Regions from separate parts of the Burkholderia diffusa genome, predicted to be linked through region 2. Evidence: predicted binding sites of a transcription regulator. Region 2 holds the regulator's gene; the other holds the start of a gene.
What was found. Region 2 encodes LexA, which represses DNA repair genes until DNA is damaged. Its sites were predicted from a motif close to ACTGTATNNNNATACAGT; they were not measured.
Positions count from the first base shown of each region.

Region 1: a site for LexA is predicted at 5,149-5,166, ahead of recA (recombinase RecA). Genes of this name have one in related genera too.

Region 1 is NZ_CP013362.1:2,777,033-2,784,802, forward strand. It holds gene sucD (succinate--CoA ligase subunit alpha) at 112-993, opposite strand; gene sucC (ADP-forming succinate--CoA ligase subunit beta) at 1,141-2,307, opposite strand; gene WI26_RS12815 (DUF2889 domain-containing protein) at 2,376-2,984, opposite strand; gene recX (recombination regulator RecX) at 3,131-4,000, opposite strand; gene recA (recombinase RecA) at 4,000-5,073, opposite strand; gene WI26_RS12830 (response regulator transcription factor) at 5,264-5,992, shown strand; gene WI26_RS12835 (sensor histidine kinase) at 6,010-7,563, shown strand.
Region 2 is NZ_CP013362.1:1,636,563-1,644,332, reverse strand. It holds gene WI26_RS07655 (sulfate/molybdate ABC transporter ATP-binding protein) at 1-751, opposite strand, end outside; gene cysW (sulfate ABC transporter permease subunit CysW) at 765-1,712, opposite strand; gene cysT (sulfate ABC transporter permease subunit CysT) at 1,709-2,602, opposite strand; gene WI26_RS07640 (sulfate ABC transporter substrate-binding protein) at 2,737-3,774, opposite strand; gene lexA (transcriptional repressor LexA) at 4,039-4,686, shown strand; gene WI26_RS07630 (hypothetical protein) at 4,713-5,051, shown strand; gene WI26_RS07625 (DUF2939 domain-containing protein) at 5,081-5,779, shown strand; gene WI26_RS07620 (universal stress protein) at 5,867-6,364, opposite strand; gene WI26_RS32165 (hypothetical protein) at 6,363-6,527, shown strand; gene nodI (nodulation factor ABC transporter ATP-binding protein NodI) at 6,692-7,606, shown strand; gene WI26_RS07610 (ABC transporter permease) at 7,613-7,770, shown strand, end outside.

The sequences.
Region 1 (7,770 bases), 1.1 Mb from region 2:
AACACCGGGACAGGCATCGCGCATGCCCGGCTGCTTACAAATTCATTGCGCGAGCATAACAAAAAACGCCGGCAAGGCCGGCGTTTTTTGCAGGACGAACCCACGCGTAAATTACAGCGCCTTCTTGAGCAGGCGACCCATTTCCGACGGGTTGCGCGTGACGGTGATGCCGCACGCTTCCATGATTTCCAGCTTCGCTTCGGCCGTATCAGCACCGCCCGAGATCAGCGCGCCGGCGTGGCCCATGCGCTTGCCCGGAGGCGCCGTGACGCCAGCGATGAAGCCGACGACCGGCTTCTTCATGTTGTCCTTGATCCACTGAGCGGCGTTGGCTTCGTCCGGACCGCCGATTTCGCCGATCATCACGACCGCATCCGTATCCGGATCGTCGTTGAACATCTTCATCACGTCGATGTGCTTCAGACCATTGATCGGGTCGCCGCCGATGCCGACTGCCGACGACTGGCCAAGGCCCAGTGCCGTCAGCTGAGCAACGGCTTCATACGTCAGCGTGCCCGAACGCGACACGACGCCGATGCGGCCCTTGCGGTGGATGTGACCCGGCATGATGCCGATCTTCAGTTCGTCCGGCGTGATCGTGCCCGGGCAGTTCGGCCCGAGCAGCAGCGTCTTGCGGCCTTCGCGACGCATGCGGTCCTTCACTTCGATCATGTCGCGCACGGGGATGCCTTCCGTGATGCAGATCGCGAGATCCAGGTCGGCTTCGACCGCTTCCCAGATCGCAGCGGCCGCGCCTGCCGGCGGAACGTAGATGACCGACACGGTCGCGCCGGTTTCTGCCTTCGCTTCCTTGACGCTCGCGTAGATCGGAATGCCTTCGAAGTCTTCGCCGGCCTTCTTCGGGTTCACGCCCGCGACGAATGCTTCGCGGCCGTTTGCGTATTCACGGCAGGCGCGCGTATGGAACTGACCGGTTTTGCCGGTAATGCCCTGCGTGATGACCTTCGTGTCCTTGTTGATCAGAATCGACATGTATTTTGACCTCTGTTCGATTGGCGTCGCGTGCGAAGCGCGCCGCCATGCGTGTTCATTAGCGCGCCAAGAAAACGCCGGGCCGCCCCAAGTTTTCTTGACCCCCCGCAGAGCCCGGCGCGTAGCGCCAGGTCCGGGGGCGCTTCTTTACTTGCCTGCGGCAGCCGCGACGACCTTCTGCGCAGCCTCTTCCATGCTGTCCGCCGAGATGATCGGCAGGCCCGAATCGGCCAGCATCTTCTTGCCGAGGTCCTCGTTCGTGCCCTTCATGCGCACGACGAGCGGCACGTTCAGGTTCACGGCCTTCGAACCGGCGATCACGCCTTCCGCGATCACGTCGCAGCGCATGATGCCGCCGAAGATGTTCACGAGGATCGCCTTCAGGCCCGGGTTCTTCAGCATCAGCTTGAACGCTTCCGTGACCTTCTCGGTCGTAGCGCCACCGCCGACGTCCAGGAAGTTCGCCGGCTCGCCGCCGAACAGCTTGATCGTGTCCATCGTCGCCATCGCGAGGCCAGCACCGTTCACGAGACAGCCGATGTTGCCGTCGAGCGAGATGTACGCGAGGTCGAACTTCGACGCTTCGATTTCAGCCGGATCTTCTTCGTCCAGGTCGCGGTACGCGACGATTTCCGGGTGGCGGAACAGCGCGTTCGAGTCGAAGTTGAACTTCGCGTCGAGTGCGGTGACCTTGCCGTCGCCCGAGACGTTCAGCGGGTTGATTTCAGCCAGCGACGCGTCGGTTTCCCAGAATGCCTTGTACAGGCCTTGCAGGATCGCGCGCGCTTGCGGGATCGAAGCAGCCGGCACGCCGATCTTCGCTGCGAGGTCGTCGGCCTGTGCGTCGAGCAGGCCCGTCGACGGCTCGACGATGACCTTGTGGATCAGTTCCGGGTGCTTTTCGGCGACTTCTTCGATGTCCATGCCGCCTTCGCTCGAACCCATCAGAACGATCTTTTGCGACACGCGATCGACGACGAGGCTGACATACAGTTCCTGCTTGATGTCGGCGCCTTCTTCGATCAGCAGACGGTTGACCTTCTGGCCTTCCGGACCGGTCTGGTGCGTGACGAGCTGCATGCCGAGGATCTGGCTCGCGTATTCGCGCACCTGCTCGATCGACTTCGCCACCTTCACGCCGCCGCCCTTGCCACGGCCACCCGCGTGAATCTGAGCCTTCACGACCCACACCGGGCCGCCCAGCTCTTCTGCCACCTTGACGGCCTCATCAACCGAGAACGCCGGCTTGCCGCGCGGTACCGCGACTCCGAATTTCCGCAGGATTTCCTTACCCTGGTACTCGTGAATCTTCATGCGTGATTCCCTTCAGTCTGAGAGTTGGATGAAATGTCGCTTAAGACGCTTCTTCGAATGATTTCCGTTCATTCCTTCGTGCTGCCTTCACCGGGCAGATCCGGCCGAATCGGCCCATACCACCGCGGGTAGTACTGCCGCACGACCTCGCCGTCGAACCGCAACGCGCGGCAGCGGCCGAGCTGGAAGGGCGGTTCGGCGTGTTCGCCGTCGTGGTCCGGCCCTTCGCCGCCCTCCTCGCGCACATTCCACACATCACCGGCGAACGCCTGGATCGCTGCCGTCGGCAGCACGGCGCACAGTTCGGTGAGATGGGAGCAGCCTTCGACACCGGCGAGCAGCCGGTTCGCGTTGCGGCGGAAATTGCGGAAGAGATTGAGCCCGATGAGGGCCCGATAGGCGGGAGGGGCGGTTTGACAGTGACCGGGATAGGGAACCCACTCCGAAGACGCTTCGGCGTCGACGACATTGAGGTCACGATCGATAGTCACGCGCAGCCAGAGTTCGTGGATCGGCAGGCCCTGGGGCCGGATGCCCGACGCAAGCGCGACATCGCGCGGCTTGTGGTCGGTCAGGCAGGCTTCGATGTCCCACAAGCCGTCGCCGCGCTCGTAGGCTTCCGCTCGGATTGCGCGTCGATGTCGCAACTGACGGGGCACGGGCTCGGATAGCGGCATGCTGGAGGTTGAGGCCGAAGAGGAAAACCCGTGGATTTTAGCATATTGGGTATTTGAGGCATCCGGCCGCGAAGGCGGGTATTCCCGCCTGTCCGGAAACGGTTGCATTGCAGCAAAATCGCGCGCAGCGCGCGCGACCGAGCCGGTCAGTCGTCGATCGGGAAATCGTCGCCGACCTTCAGCAACTTCACGATGGTCGAGCTCGAGAAGCCACGCGCGGCAAGGAAGCGCGCCTGCTTCGCGCGCTCGGCGGGCGTTTGCGGCAGTGCACCGAATTTCTTGCGCCAGACGGCCTGCGCGCGTGCCCACTCGGTCTCGCGCAGTTGCGCATTCACTTCCTCGACGAGACTGTCGCCGACCGCATGACGCTTCAGTTCGCTGACGATGCGCGCGACGCCGACGCGCGACGCGCGGCGATGCACGAGGCTCTCGGCAAAGCGTGCGTCCGACAGCCAGCCTTCCTTTTCCAGTGCATCGAGCACCGGCTCGACGGATTCGTCCTCACCGACATACGGTGCGAGCTTGCGCGCAAGTTCGGCCCGGCTGTACTCGCGCCGGGACAAATAGCCGAGCGCGCGGCCCTTCAGCGAACGCTGCGGTTTCGACGACTTGCGCTCGGTGGCGCCGGATTCATCGCCTGAAGCAGTGCCGGCGGAACCGCCGGACGCACGACGCGTGCGACGCGGATGCTGGCTGCTGCGTGTATACACATCTTCCTTGACCGACGCAGATGCATCATCCGCACGCTCGCCCGGAAAGCTGACACCGGATACGCGACGGCGCGACCGGTCGTGCGCGTCGAACGATTCGTCGTCGTCGAACGGATCGACCGGCGCGGTCATCTCAAACGAAACGAGGGCATCCTCGGATGCCCTCGTCGCGGTGCGGCGCGCGGCATGACTGCCCGCGCTCCGCCGGTGGGCCCCCGAGGATTCGGCTTGCCGGCCGGAGCGACCCGCCGTGTCGGGCACGTCGCTCGGTTCCGGTTCGCCAGCCTGACCTCGGCGCCCGACCATCACTCTTCTTCGTCCATCGCCTCGGCTTCGTCGAGCCCTGCACCATCCGGCATGGCGGCAACGCCGAGCGATTCGCGAATGCGGTTTTCGATCTCGCGCGCGATTTCCGGATTCTCGCGCAGGAATTCACGCGCGTTATCCTTGCCCTGGCCGATCTTCTCGCCGTTGTAGCTGTACCAAGCGCCTGCCTTGTCGACGATCTTCGCCTGAACGCCGAGATCGATGATCTCGCCCTGGCGCGAAATACCTTCGCCATACAGGATGTCGAAGATCGCTTCGCGGAACGGCGGCGACACCTTGTTCTTGACGACCTTCACGCGGGTTTCGTTGCCGATCACCTCGTCGTTCTTCTTGATCGAACCGATCCGGCGGATATCCAGACGCACCGACGAGTAGAACTTGAGCGCGTTGCCGCCCGTCGTGGTTTCCGGGTTGCCGAACATCACGCCGATCTTCATCCGGATCTGGTTGATGAAGATCACGAGGCAATTCGTGCGCTTGATCGTGCCCGTCAGCTTGCGCAGTGCCTGCGACATCAGGCGAGCCTGCAGGCCCGGCAGCGAATCGCCCATCTCGCCTTCGATTTCGGCCTTCGGCACGAGCGCCGCGACCGAGTCGATGACGATCATGTCGATCGAGCCCGAGCGAACCAGCGCGTCGGTGATTTCGAGCGCCTGTTCGCCGGTGTCCGGCTGCGAGATCAGCAGCTCCGGCACGTTCACGCCGAGCTTTGCCGCATATTGAACGTCGAGCGCGTGCTCGGCGTCGATGAAGGCTGCCGTGCCGCCCAGCTTCTGCAGTTCGGCGATGACCTGCAGCGTGAGCGTGGTTTTACCGGACGATTCCGGACCGTAAATCTCGACCACCCGGCCGCGCGGCAGGCCGCCGACGCCGAGCGCGATATCGAGACCCAGCGAGCCCGTGGAGACGACCTGGATGTCCTCGGCCGCTTCGCCGTCGCCCATCCGCATGATCGACCCCTTGCCGAACTGCTTCTCGATCTGCGCGAGTGCGGCCGCCAGCGCCTTGCTCTTCTCGGCGGTCATCCCGGAGCCCTTCTTGCTATCTTCCATGAATCGTCCTTTGCTATGATGAGCAGCGTCTGTCAGAGGCGCGCCCGCTTTCAAGCGCTGCCCACGAATGCAGACACTGTATAAAAAAACAGTGTTTTATGCAAGCCCGCAATGCAGGCTGCGTTGTACACGGATAACTTCGGAGACAGCCGCGCCGGCGCGAACGCCCCGCCGGCCATCGGTCAGCAACATGCGAATTCTCATCGCCGAAGACGACAGCATACTCGCGGACGGCCTCACCCGGTCACTCCGCCAATCGGGCTATGCCGTCGACCACGTGAAGAGCGGCGTCGAAGCCGATACCGCGCTGTCGATGCAGTCCTTCGACCTGCTGATCCTCGATCTCGGGCTGCCCAGGATGCCCGGGCTCGACGTGCTCAAGCGCCTGCGCGCGCGCAATTCCAATCTCCCCGTGCTGATCCTGACCGCCGCCGACAGCGTCGACGAGCGCGTGAAGGGGCTCGACCTCGGCGCGGACGACTACATGGCCAAGCCGTTCGCGCTCAACGAGCTCGAGGCGCGCGTGCGTGCGCTGACCCGGCGCGGCGCGGGCGGCGGCCCGACCGTCGTGCGCCACGGCTCGCTCGCGTTCGACCAGGTCGGCCGAATCGCATATGCGAACGAGCGCGTGCTCGACTTGTCCGCGCGCGAGCTCGGGCTGCTCGAAGTGCTGCTGCAGCGCATCGGCCGGCTCGTGTCGAAGGAGCAGCTCGTCGACCATCTGTGCGAATGGGGCGAGGAAGTCAGCAACAACGCGATCGAAGTGTACGTGCACCGGCTGCGCAAGAAGATCGAGCCGAGCGGCGTGCGGATTTCCACCGTGCGCGGCCTCGGCTACTGCCTTGAGAAAGTCGCGCCCGCGGCGCCGGCCGACTCGCCCGCGCCCCAGTCAGCGGCCGCCGGCACGCCGCTGCGCTGAACCCGGCCGTCGCCGCGATGGCCACGCCGGCCCGTTCCCGCCATCCGACCGGCGATCAACCGTCGGCCGCCGACGCCGCGCGCGACGCGCGCTACGAGAACCCGTTCGCGCCGCCCGATGAAACCGACACGCCCGAGGCCGCGCGTCCGCGCTCGCTGTTCGGCGAAATCCTCGACTGGATGCTCGCGCCGCTCCTGCTGCTGTGGCCGATGAGCATCGCCGTCACCTATCTCGTCGCGAAGACGATCGCGAACGGCCCGTTCGACCGCGCGCTCGAGACCAACGCTTACGTGCTCGCGCGTCAGATTCATCCGGTCAACGGCGTCGCCGAGCTGACGCTGCCGCAGCAGACGCGCGACTTCCTGCGCGCGGACAACGTCGACAGCGTTTATTTCCAGGTGCTCGGCACGCGCGGCGAACTGGTCGCGGGCGAGGCCGACATGCCGCTGCCGCGCGACGAGGACCGCCCGCCGCCGGGCGTCGTCGTATTTCGCGACGACCTGCTGCGCGGCAACGACGTGCGCGTCGCGTATACGACCGTCGCGCTGCCGGAGTCGAACAACACGCAGCCCGTGCTCGTGCAGGTCGGCGAGACGCTCGACAAGCGTAACGCGCTCGCGAACGACATCATCAAGGGCGTGATACTGCCGCAATTCGTGATCCTGCCGCTCGCGATCCTGCTCGTCTGGTTCGGGCTGTCGCGCGGGCTCGCGCCGCTCAACGCGCTGCAGGCGCATATCCGCGCACGGCGGCCCGACGACCTGTCGCCCGTCGAGGCGCAGCGCGCGCCGCCCGAGATCGAGCCGCTCGTCACGTCGTTCAACGACCTGCTCGCGCGCCTCGAACAGAACATGGCGCTGCAGAAGCGCTTCATCGCCGACGCCGCGCACCAGATGAAGACGCCGCTCGCGGGGCTGCGCACGCAGGCCGAGTTCGCGTTGCGCCATCCCGTGCCGCCCGACGTGCAGCGTTCGCTCGAACAGATCGCGACGAGTTCCGAGCAGGCCGCACGGCTCGTCACGCAACTGCTCGCGCTCGCGCGCGCCGAGAACCGCGCGAGCGGGCTGACGTTCGAGCCGGTCGAAATCACCGCGCTTGCACGCCGCACGGTGCGTGACTGGGTGCAAGCCGCGCTCGCGAAGCGCATGGATCTCGGCTACGAAGGCCCGGAAGACGACGCGCCGCTCGAGGTCGACGGCAATCCCGTGATGCTGCGCGAGATGCTCGGCAACCTGGTCGACAACGCAATCCGCTACACGCCCGAAGGCGGCCGCATCACCGTGCGCGTGCGGGCCGAGCACGCGGCGCGGCGCGTGCATCTCGAAGTCGAGGACACCGGGCCCGGCATCCCGGCCACGGAACGCGACCGCGTGGTCGAACGCTTCTACCGGATCCTCGGCCGCGAAGGCGACGGCAGCGGCCTCGGGCTCGCGATCGTGCGCGAGATCGCGGCGCAGCACGGCGGCACGCTGACGCTCGACGATCACGTCTATCAGAGCGAGCCGCGCCTGGCGGGCACACTCGTGCGCGTCAGCCTGCCGCTGTCGGACACCGCGCCGGATCAATCCTGATACGCGCGGATCCGTGCCGCGCGCCGCACCGCGATCGCATCGAAACCGGCGCTTTACCTTCCGATTGCGACACGATCAGGATGCGAAACGGCCGATTCGGCACGGGTTAACGCGCAGTCGTTTTGTGCCCGCGAGTCAGTGCGCCGTAAGTTTCCGTGCCAATAATCGTCGACAGGCCCGCCCACCCAAGGCGGCCGCACATCTATA
Region 2 (7,770 bases):
CGCGCCCGGCAACCGTGCCCGGCAGCCGGTTCGCCGCGCCGAGAAACTCGTAGACGAACGCGCTTTTCGGATGATCGTAGACGTCCTGCGGGCTGCCGACCTGCTCCACGTGGCCGCGGTTCAGCACGACGATCCGGTCGGCCACTTCCAGTGCTTCCTCCTGGTCGTGCGTGACGAAGATCGTCGAAATGTGAAGGTCGTCGTGCAGGCGCCGCAACCAGCCGCGCAATTCCTTGCGAACTTTCGCGTCGAGCGCGCCGAACGGCTCGTCGAGCAGCAGCACCTTCGGCTCGACCGCGAGCGCGCGGGCCAGCGCGATCCGCTGGCGCTGGCCGCCCGACAGCTCGGACGGGTAGCGCTGCGCGAGCCAGTCGAGCTGCACGAGCTTCAGCAACTCGTGCACCTTGTCGCGGATCACGGCTTCCGACGGCCGTTCGCGACGCGGCTTCACGCGCAGCCCGAACGCGACGTTCTCGAACACGGTCATGTGGCGGAACAGCGCGTAATGCTGGAACACGAAGCCGACCTGGCGATCGCGCGCGCCGACCGACGCGACGTCGAGCCCCTGCAGCACGACCTGACCGGCGTCCGCGTGCTCGAGGCCCGCGATCACGCGCAACAGCGTGGTCTTGCCGCAGCCCGACGGCCCGAGCAGCGCGACGAGCTCGCCCGGCGGAAAGTCGAGCGACACGTTGTCGAGGGCGGTGAAATCGCCGAAGCGCTTCTGAAGATGACGGACGGTGATACCCATTCTGGTTGCCTCTTTACGATTTCGACGAAACGGCGGCGACGGGGCCGACATGAGCGGGAACGTCATCGCGTGCGCCGGCCAGATCGGCGGCGAGGTGACGCTCGGCGAGCAGCTTCAGCGCGAGCGTGACGAGCGCGAGCAGCGCCAGCACCGACGCCACCGCAAACGCCGCCGCGAAGTTGTATTCGTTGTACAGAATCTCGACGTGCAGCGGCATCGTGTCGGTCACGCCGCGGATGTGGCCGGACACGACCGACACCGCGCCGAACTCGCCCATCGCGCGTGCATTGCACAGGATCACGCCGTACAGCAGGCCCCACTTCACGTTCGGCAGCGTCACACGCCGGAAGATCTGCCAGCCCGATGCACCGAGCACGCGCGCGGCCTCTTCCTCGTCGGTGCCCTGCGCCTGCATCAGCGGAATCAGCTCGCGCGCGACGAACGGGAACGTGACGAAGATCGTCGCGAGCACGATGCCCGGCACCGCGAAGATGATCTGCACGTCGTGATCCTGCAGCCACGGGCCGAGCCAGCCTTGCGCGCCGAACAGCAGCACATAGACGAGGCCCGAGATCACCGGCGACACGGAGAACGGCAGGTCGATCAGCGTGGTCAGCAACGCCTTGCCGCGGAATTCGAACTTCGCGATCGCCCACGATGCGCACACGCCGAACACGAGGTTCAGCGGCACCGCGATCACGGCGACGGTCAGCGTCAGCTTGATCGCCGACCATGCGTCGGGATCGGCGAGCGATTCGAGATAGAAGCCGACGCCCTTGCGCAGCGCCTCGAAGAACACCGCGGCGAGCGGCACGACGAGGAAGAACGCCAGGAACGCCAGCGCGACGCCAATCAGCAGCCAGCGCACGGCGCGCGGCTCGCTGACGGGGTCGAGCCGCTTCGCGGCGCGCACGGGAGCGGCGGAGGGACCGTTCAGCACGGCGCTGGACTTCCGGGTCATTGCTGGCCTCCTGCTGCGGCAACGATGCCGGTCGCCGGCGCGGGGCCGCTCGCGCCCTTGCTCGTGCGGCGCTGCAGATACCACTGCAGCGTGTTGATCAACAGCAGCATCAGGAACGACACGACCAGCATCACGACCGCCAGCGCGGTCGCGCCCGCATAGTCGTACTGCTCGAGCTTCGTGATGATCAGCAGCGACGTGATCTCGGATTTCATCGGCACGTTGCCGGCGATGAAGATGACCGACCCGTATTCACCGAGCGCGCGCGCGAATGCCAGCGCGAACCCTGTGAGCAGCGCCGGCAGCACGGCCGGCAGCACGACGCGGCGGAACGTCAGCCAGCGCGATGCGCCGAGGCATGCGGCGGCCTCTTCCTGCTCGCGCTCGAAATCCTCGAGCACCGGCTGAACGGTTCGCACGACGAACGGCAACCCGATGAAGGTCAGCGCCACCAGCACGCCGACCGGCGTGAACGCGATCTTGATGCCGAACGGCGCGAGATACTGACCCACCCAGCCGTTGGTCGCATAGACCGCGGCAAGCGAGATGCCGGCGACGGACGTCGGCAGCGCGAACGGCAGGTCGACGATCGCGTCGACGAGGCGCTTGAACGGGAACGTGTAGCGCACCAGCACCCACGCGACGAGAAAGCCGAACACGGCGTTGATCAATGCACCGCCGAGCGCGGCGGAGAACGTCAGCCGGTACGATGCGAGCACGCGCGGCGACGTGACGGCGGTAACGAACTGGTCCCACGACAGCGTCGCGGTCTTCAGGAACGTGGCGGCGAGCGGAATCAGCACCACGAGGCTCAAATAGGCCACCGTGATGCCGAGCGTCACGCCGAAACCGGGCAGCGCGCTCGGCTTGCGAAAGGTGTACGTCGTCATCGGATGCTCTTGCTGGGTCGTTGCTGCTCATGGGCCCGACGCAAACGCCGACGCGGGGAATCGCGCCGGCGGGCGGTCGGGGATGCGGCGCGCTCTCGTGGCGCGCCGCTGTCGTTATGGCTTGCTGCGTGGCGTTATTGCGGCTTGTAGATCGAGTCGAACACTCCGCCGTCCGCAAAATGCGTCTTCTGCGCATTCGTCCAGCCGCCGAACGTGTCGTCGACCGTGTACAGCTTCAGCTTCGGGAACTGCTTCGTCAGCTCCGCGGGCACGTTCTTCGACCGCGGGCGGTAGTAGTTGCGCGCCGCGATTTCCTGGCCCTGCGGGCTGTACAGGAAATTCAGGTAGGCCTCGGCCAGCTTGCGCGTGCCCTTCTTGTCCACCACCTTGTCGACCACCGCAACGGGCGGTTCGGCCAGGATGCTCACCGACGGCACGACGATCTCGAACTTGTCGGTGCCGAATTCCTTGATCGACAGGAATGCCTCGTTTTCCCACGCGATCAGCACGTCGCCGATCCCGCGCTGCACGAAGCTTGTCGTCGCACCGCGCGCGCCCGAGTCGAGCACGCCCGCGTTCTTGTAGAGCTTCGTCACGAATTCCTTCGCGCTCTGCTCGCTGCCGCCCGGCTTGTGGACGGCGTATGCCCATGCGGCCAGGTAGTTCCAGCGCGCGCCGCCCGACGTCTTCGGGTTCGGCGTGACGATCGAGATGCCCGGCCTGGTCAGGTCGTCCCAGTCCTTGATCCCTTTCGGGTTGCCCTTGCGCACGAGGAACACGATCGTCGACGTGTACGGCGATGCATTGTCCGGCAGGCGCTTCTGCCAGTCCTTGTTGACCAGCCCCTTGTTGGCGAGCGCGTCGATGTCGTAGGCGAGCGCGAGCGTCACGACGTCGGCCTGCAAGCCGTCGAGCACTGAGCGCGCCTGCGCGCCCGAGCCGCCGTGCGATTGCTTGAAGTTGACCGTCTCGCCCGTCTTCGCCTTCCACTCCTTGCCAAACGCCTGGTTGAAGTCCTGGTACAACTCGCGCGTCGGATCGTAGGACACGTTCAGGAACGTCGTATCGGCCTGGGCATGCGTCGCGACGCCGAGCGCCGCCGCCGCGCCCAGCGCCAGTGTTGCGATCAGGCGGCCCACTCCGCCCACCAGCCCCGTGTTGCGCTTCACCATCCTTGGTTCTCCAGTGTTGTCGGTATTGCGATGTCGGGCCAGTCTAACGAACGGGTTACATGATTAAAAATAATCGTTCTTCATTTTTTAATACTCAAAAGTGCTAACGCAGACGGGACGGACGGTTGCGGCGGACGATCCGGCGTCCGGGCGTCGCAAAATCGCATCGGAACCGATGCGATCGCGTCGAACCTCAAGTAACACTTGAAATTCGCGAAGTACTGTATAAAAATACAGCTCACTGTCTATCCATACAGTTCAGCCATGACCAAACTCACTGCCCGTCAGCAGCAAGTGTTCGATTTGATCCGCCGCGCGATCGAGCGCTCCGGTTTCCCGCCCACGCGCGCCGAGATTGCGGCAGAGCTGGGTTTCAGCTCGCCGAACGCGGCCGAGGAACATCTCCGTGCACTGGCGCGCAAGGGTGTGATCGAACTGGCCGCCGGCGCGTCGCGCGGCATCCGCCTGCTCGGCATCGACGACGCCCCGCATCAGTTCACGTTGCCGCACGCCGGCCTGATGCAACTGTCGCTGCCGCTCGTCGGCCGCGTGGCGGCCGGTAGCCCGATCCTCGCGCAGGAGCACATCTCGCAGCACTACGCGTGCGATCCCGCGCTGTTCACCAGCAAGCCCGATTACCTGCTGAAAGTGCGCGGCCTGTCGATGCGCGACGCCGGCATTCTTGACGGCGACCTCCTCGCCGTGCAGAAGCGCACGGAAGCGAAGGACGGCCAGATCATCGTCGCGCGCCTCGGCGACGACGTCACGGTCAAGCGCCTGAAGCGCCGGCCCGGCGGTCTCGAGCTGATCGCGGAGAACCCGGATTACGAAAACATCTTCGTCAAGGCCGGCAGCGCGGAATTCGCGCTGGAAGGCATCGCCGTCGGGCTGATCCGCTCGGGCGAACTCTGACAATCGGTCTCTCTGAGGAGAACATCATGGAACGCCTTTCCCGTCTGCTGCCTTTCCGTCAATTCGGCCGCCTGCGTCACCTGCGCGGCCGCACGCCCTGCGCACCGCTGTCCGCCGCGGCGCCCGTGGTGAGCCAAGAAGTCGCAGTTGAACGGCAGGCGTCGCTGCTGCCGTCAGCGCTTCCCGCATTCGCGCGGGTGTCGCTGAACGCCGGCCTGAATCATGCGGAACCGGCGCGCCGTGCGCCCGTGCGCGTCTATCACGGCCGCTCGCGCCTGATCATGGTCGGGACGATCGATGCCGTGTGCCGAATGATCGATCGCTGCATCGCGGAGGAACGATCAGCCACGCACGGCGGTCTCTGAGTGCGGAACCTGTCCGCACCGGAGGCATCGTGACTGGATCTTCGGGCCGCGCGTGGCGGCTCAAGCACTTGCTGATCGTCGTGCTGGCCGTCGCCGTCCTGACGGCGATCAGCTATGCATACGCATCACCGTACGTCGCGCTCGGTCGCCTGAAATCGGCAATCGACGCGCGCGATGCGCAAGCGGTCAGCGAATATGTCGATTTTCCGTCGCTGCGCATCAGCCTGAAGCAGCAGGTCACGGAAGAACTGATGCGCCGAATCGACGCAGTGAAGAAGGACAATCCGTTCGCAGTGATTGGCGCGCTGATCGGATCTGCATTGATCGGTCCGCTGGTCGATGCCTATGCGACACCGGAAGGGGTAGCGGCGCTGATGAGCGGCATTCCCCCGCGAGGCAATCCGGGGGAACGCCCGCCCGAATGGTCGAGCCCGCCGTCAGGCGCTGCGACTGGCAACGCACCGGCCGCGCCGCCGGCCAATCCGGCGAGCGCCCCCGTACCGGCCAGCAATGCCACCGCCTCGAGCGCATCTGCGCCAGCCACCGCCCCCACAACTGCCAGTCCCGGCGAGGCGGGCCATCCGCAGCAAACGAGCGCCGGCTACCGGAATATGGATGAATTTGTCGTGACCTACCAGCGCAGCGCGGACGGCACGCGGTATGCGGCGATCTTCCACCGCTCCGGCCTGTTCTCGTGGAAGCTGTCCGCAATCGACCTGCACGCCTGAGCGGCCGCAACCGGCGCAGATGCCAGCGGCACCGTGCGCGACCGGCATGAATCGCGATACGACCCAGCCGGTCGCACGATCCTTGCGTTACTTGCCGCTCGCGGTGGCCGCTTCGCGTTCGCGTGCGATCTCGGCCTTTTGCTCTTCCGCCGACGAACATGCGACCAGAATGCTGCAGTTCACGCGGTCGAGCAGCTGTGTGTTGCCCGACCCCATCCACCATCTCGACAACCCGCTGCGGCACCGATGGCCGACGACGACGAGGTCGACCTTCAATTCCGTCGCGAGATTCGCGATTTCGTCGATCGGATAGCCAAAGGCGAAATGGCCTTCCGCCTGAACGCCGCGCTCGCGCAGCCAGTTCACGCCTTCCTGCAGGATCTCGCGCGCGGTTTCCTCGAAACGGCCGCACGCGACGTCGGTCAGCAGCCCCGCGCTTTGCGCGATGCTCGAACGCATGTCGACGACCGACAACAAATGCGTTTCCGCCTTCAGGTCCAGCGCGAGATTGGCACCGCACCGCAATGCCTTGCGTCCTTCGAGCGTGCCGTCGTAGCACAGCAGAATCTTGTTGTAGCTAGCCATGAAACCTCCCTATCGCGACTACGTACCCTATGCACTCATCATGGTGCGCCGCAATCCCGGACGCAAGGGATGGAAAACGCTGATTCGCCACGCGCGGCGCGTCGGCGATGATGCGGTGCACGATCCATGCACGCATGCACCGTGCCGCGCGGGCGCGCCCTGAACAGACGCAGACGATGCACTAGAATGGCCCGTTCGTGCCGTCGACGTGCGTTCGCCTCGGTCATGCCCGTGTGACACGCATTCATCCGATCCGTTCGCTGGCCGGCATGTCCGTCCGACCGGCCGCGAAAGGCGTCTGCGTCCGCTTACAACGACAACCTGCCCATGTCCGTTGCACCGATCGATTTCCGGAACGTCGAAAAGCGCTATGGCGACAAGCTCGTCGTCAACGACCTGTCCTTCCACGTGCAGGCCGGCGAATGCTATGGCCTGCTCGGGCCGAACGGCGCCGGCAAGACCACGACGCTGAAGATGCTGCTCGGCCTCGCGTATCCCGACGCCGGCACCATTTCACTCTGCGGCGAGCCGGTTCCGTCGCGCGCGCGGCATGCGCGCCAGCGCGTCGGCGTCGTTCCGCAGTTCGACAATCTCGACCCCGACTTCACGGTCCGCGAGAACCTGCTCGTGTTCAGCCGCTATTTCGGGATGTCGGCACACGCCGCACGCGCGCTCGTGCAACCGCTGCTCGAATTCGCGAAGCTGGAAAACAAGGCCGATGCGAAGGTCGGCGAGCTGTCGGGCGGCATGAAGCGCCGCCTCACGCTCGCTCGCGCGCTCGTCAACGATCCCGACGTGCTGGTGCTCGACGAGCCGACGACAGGCCTCGATCCGCAGGCGCGGCACCTGATGTGGGAGCGGTTGAGATCGCTGCTCGCGCGCGGCAAGACGATCCTCATCACCACGCACTTCATGGAAGAAGCCGAGCGCCTGTGCGACCGGCTGTGCGTGATCGAGGAAGGCCGAAAGATCGCCGAAGGCGCGCCGCACGCGCTGATCGAATCGGAAATCGGCTGCGACGTGATCGAGATCTACGGGCCCGAACCGGTCGCGCTGCGCGACGAACTGGCGCCGTTCGCGAAGCACACCGAGATCAGCGGCGAGACGCTGTTCTGCTACGTGACCGATCCCGAGCCGCTCAGTGCGCGGCTCAAGGGTCGCACGGGATTGCGTTATCTGCATCGTCCGGCCAATCTGGAGGACGTGTTCCTGCGGCTCACGGGCCGCGAAATGCAGGACTGATCGATCATGGACGTACGCAACTATTCCGCCACCGCGCCGTCCGCACCGCCACGCGAATCACGCTTCGCGATCGCGCTGCCCGCGAATGCCACCAACTGGATTGCCGTGTGGCGACGCAACTACCTCGTGTGGCGCAAGCTCGCGCTCGCCTCGCTGTTCGGCAA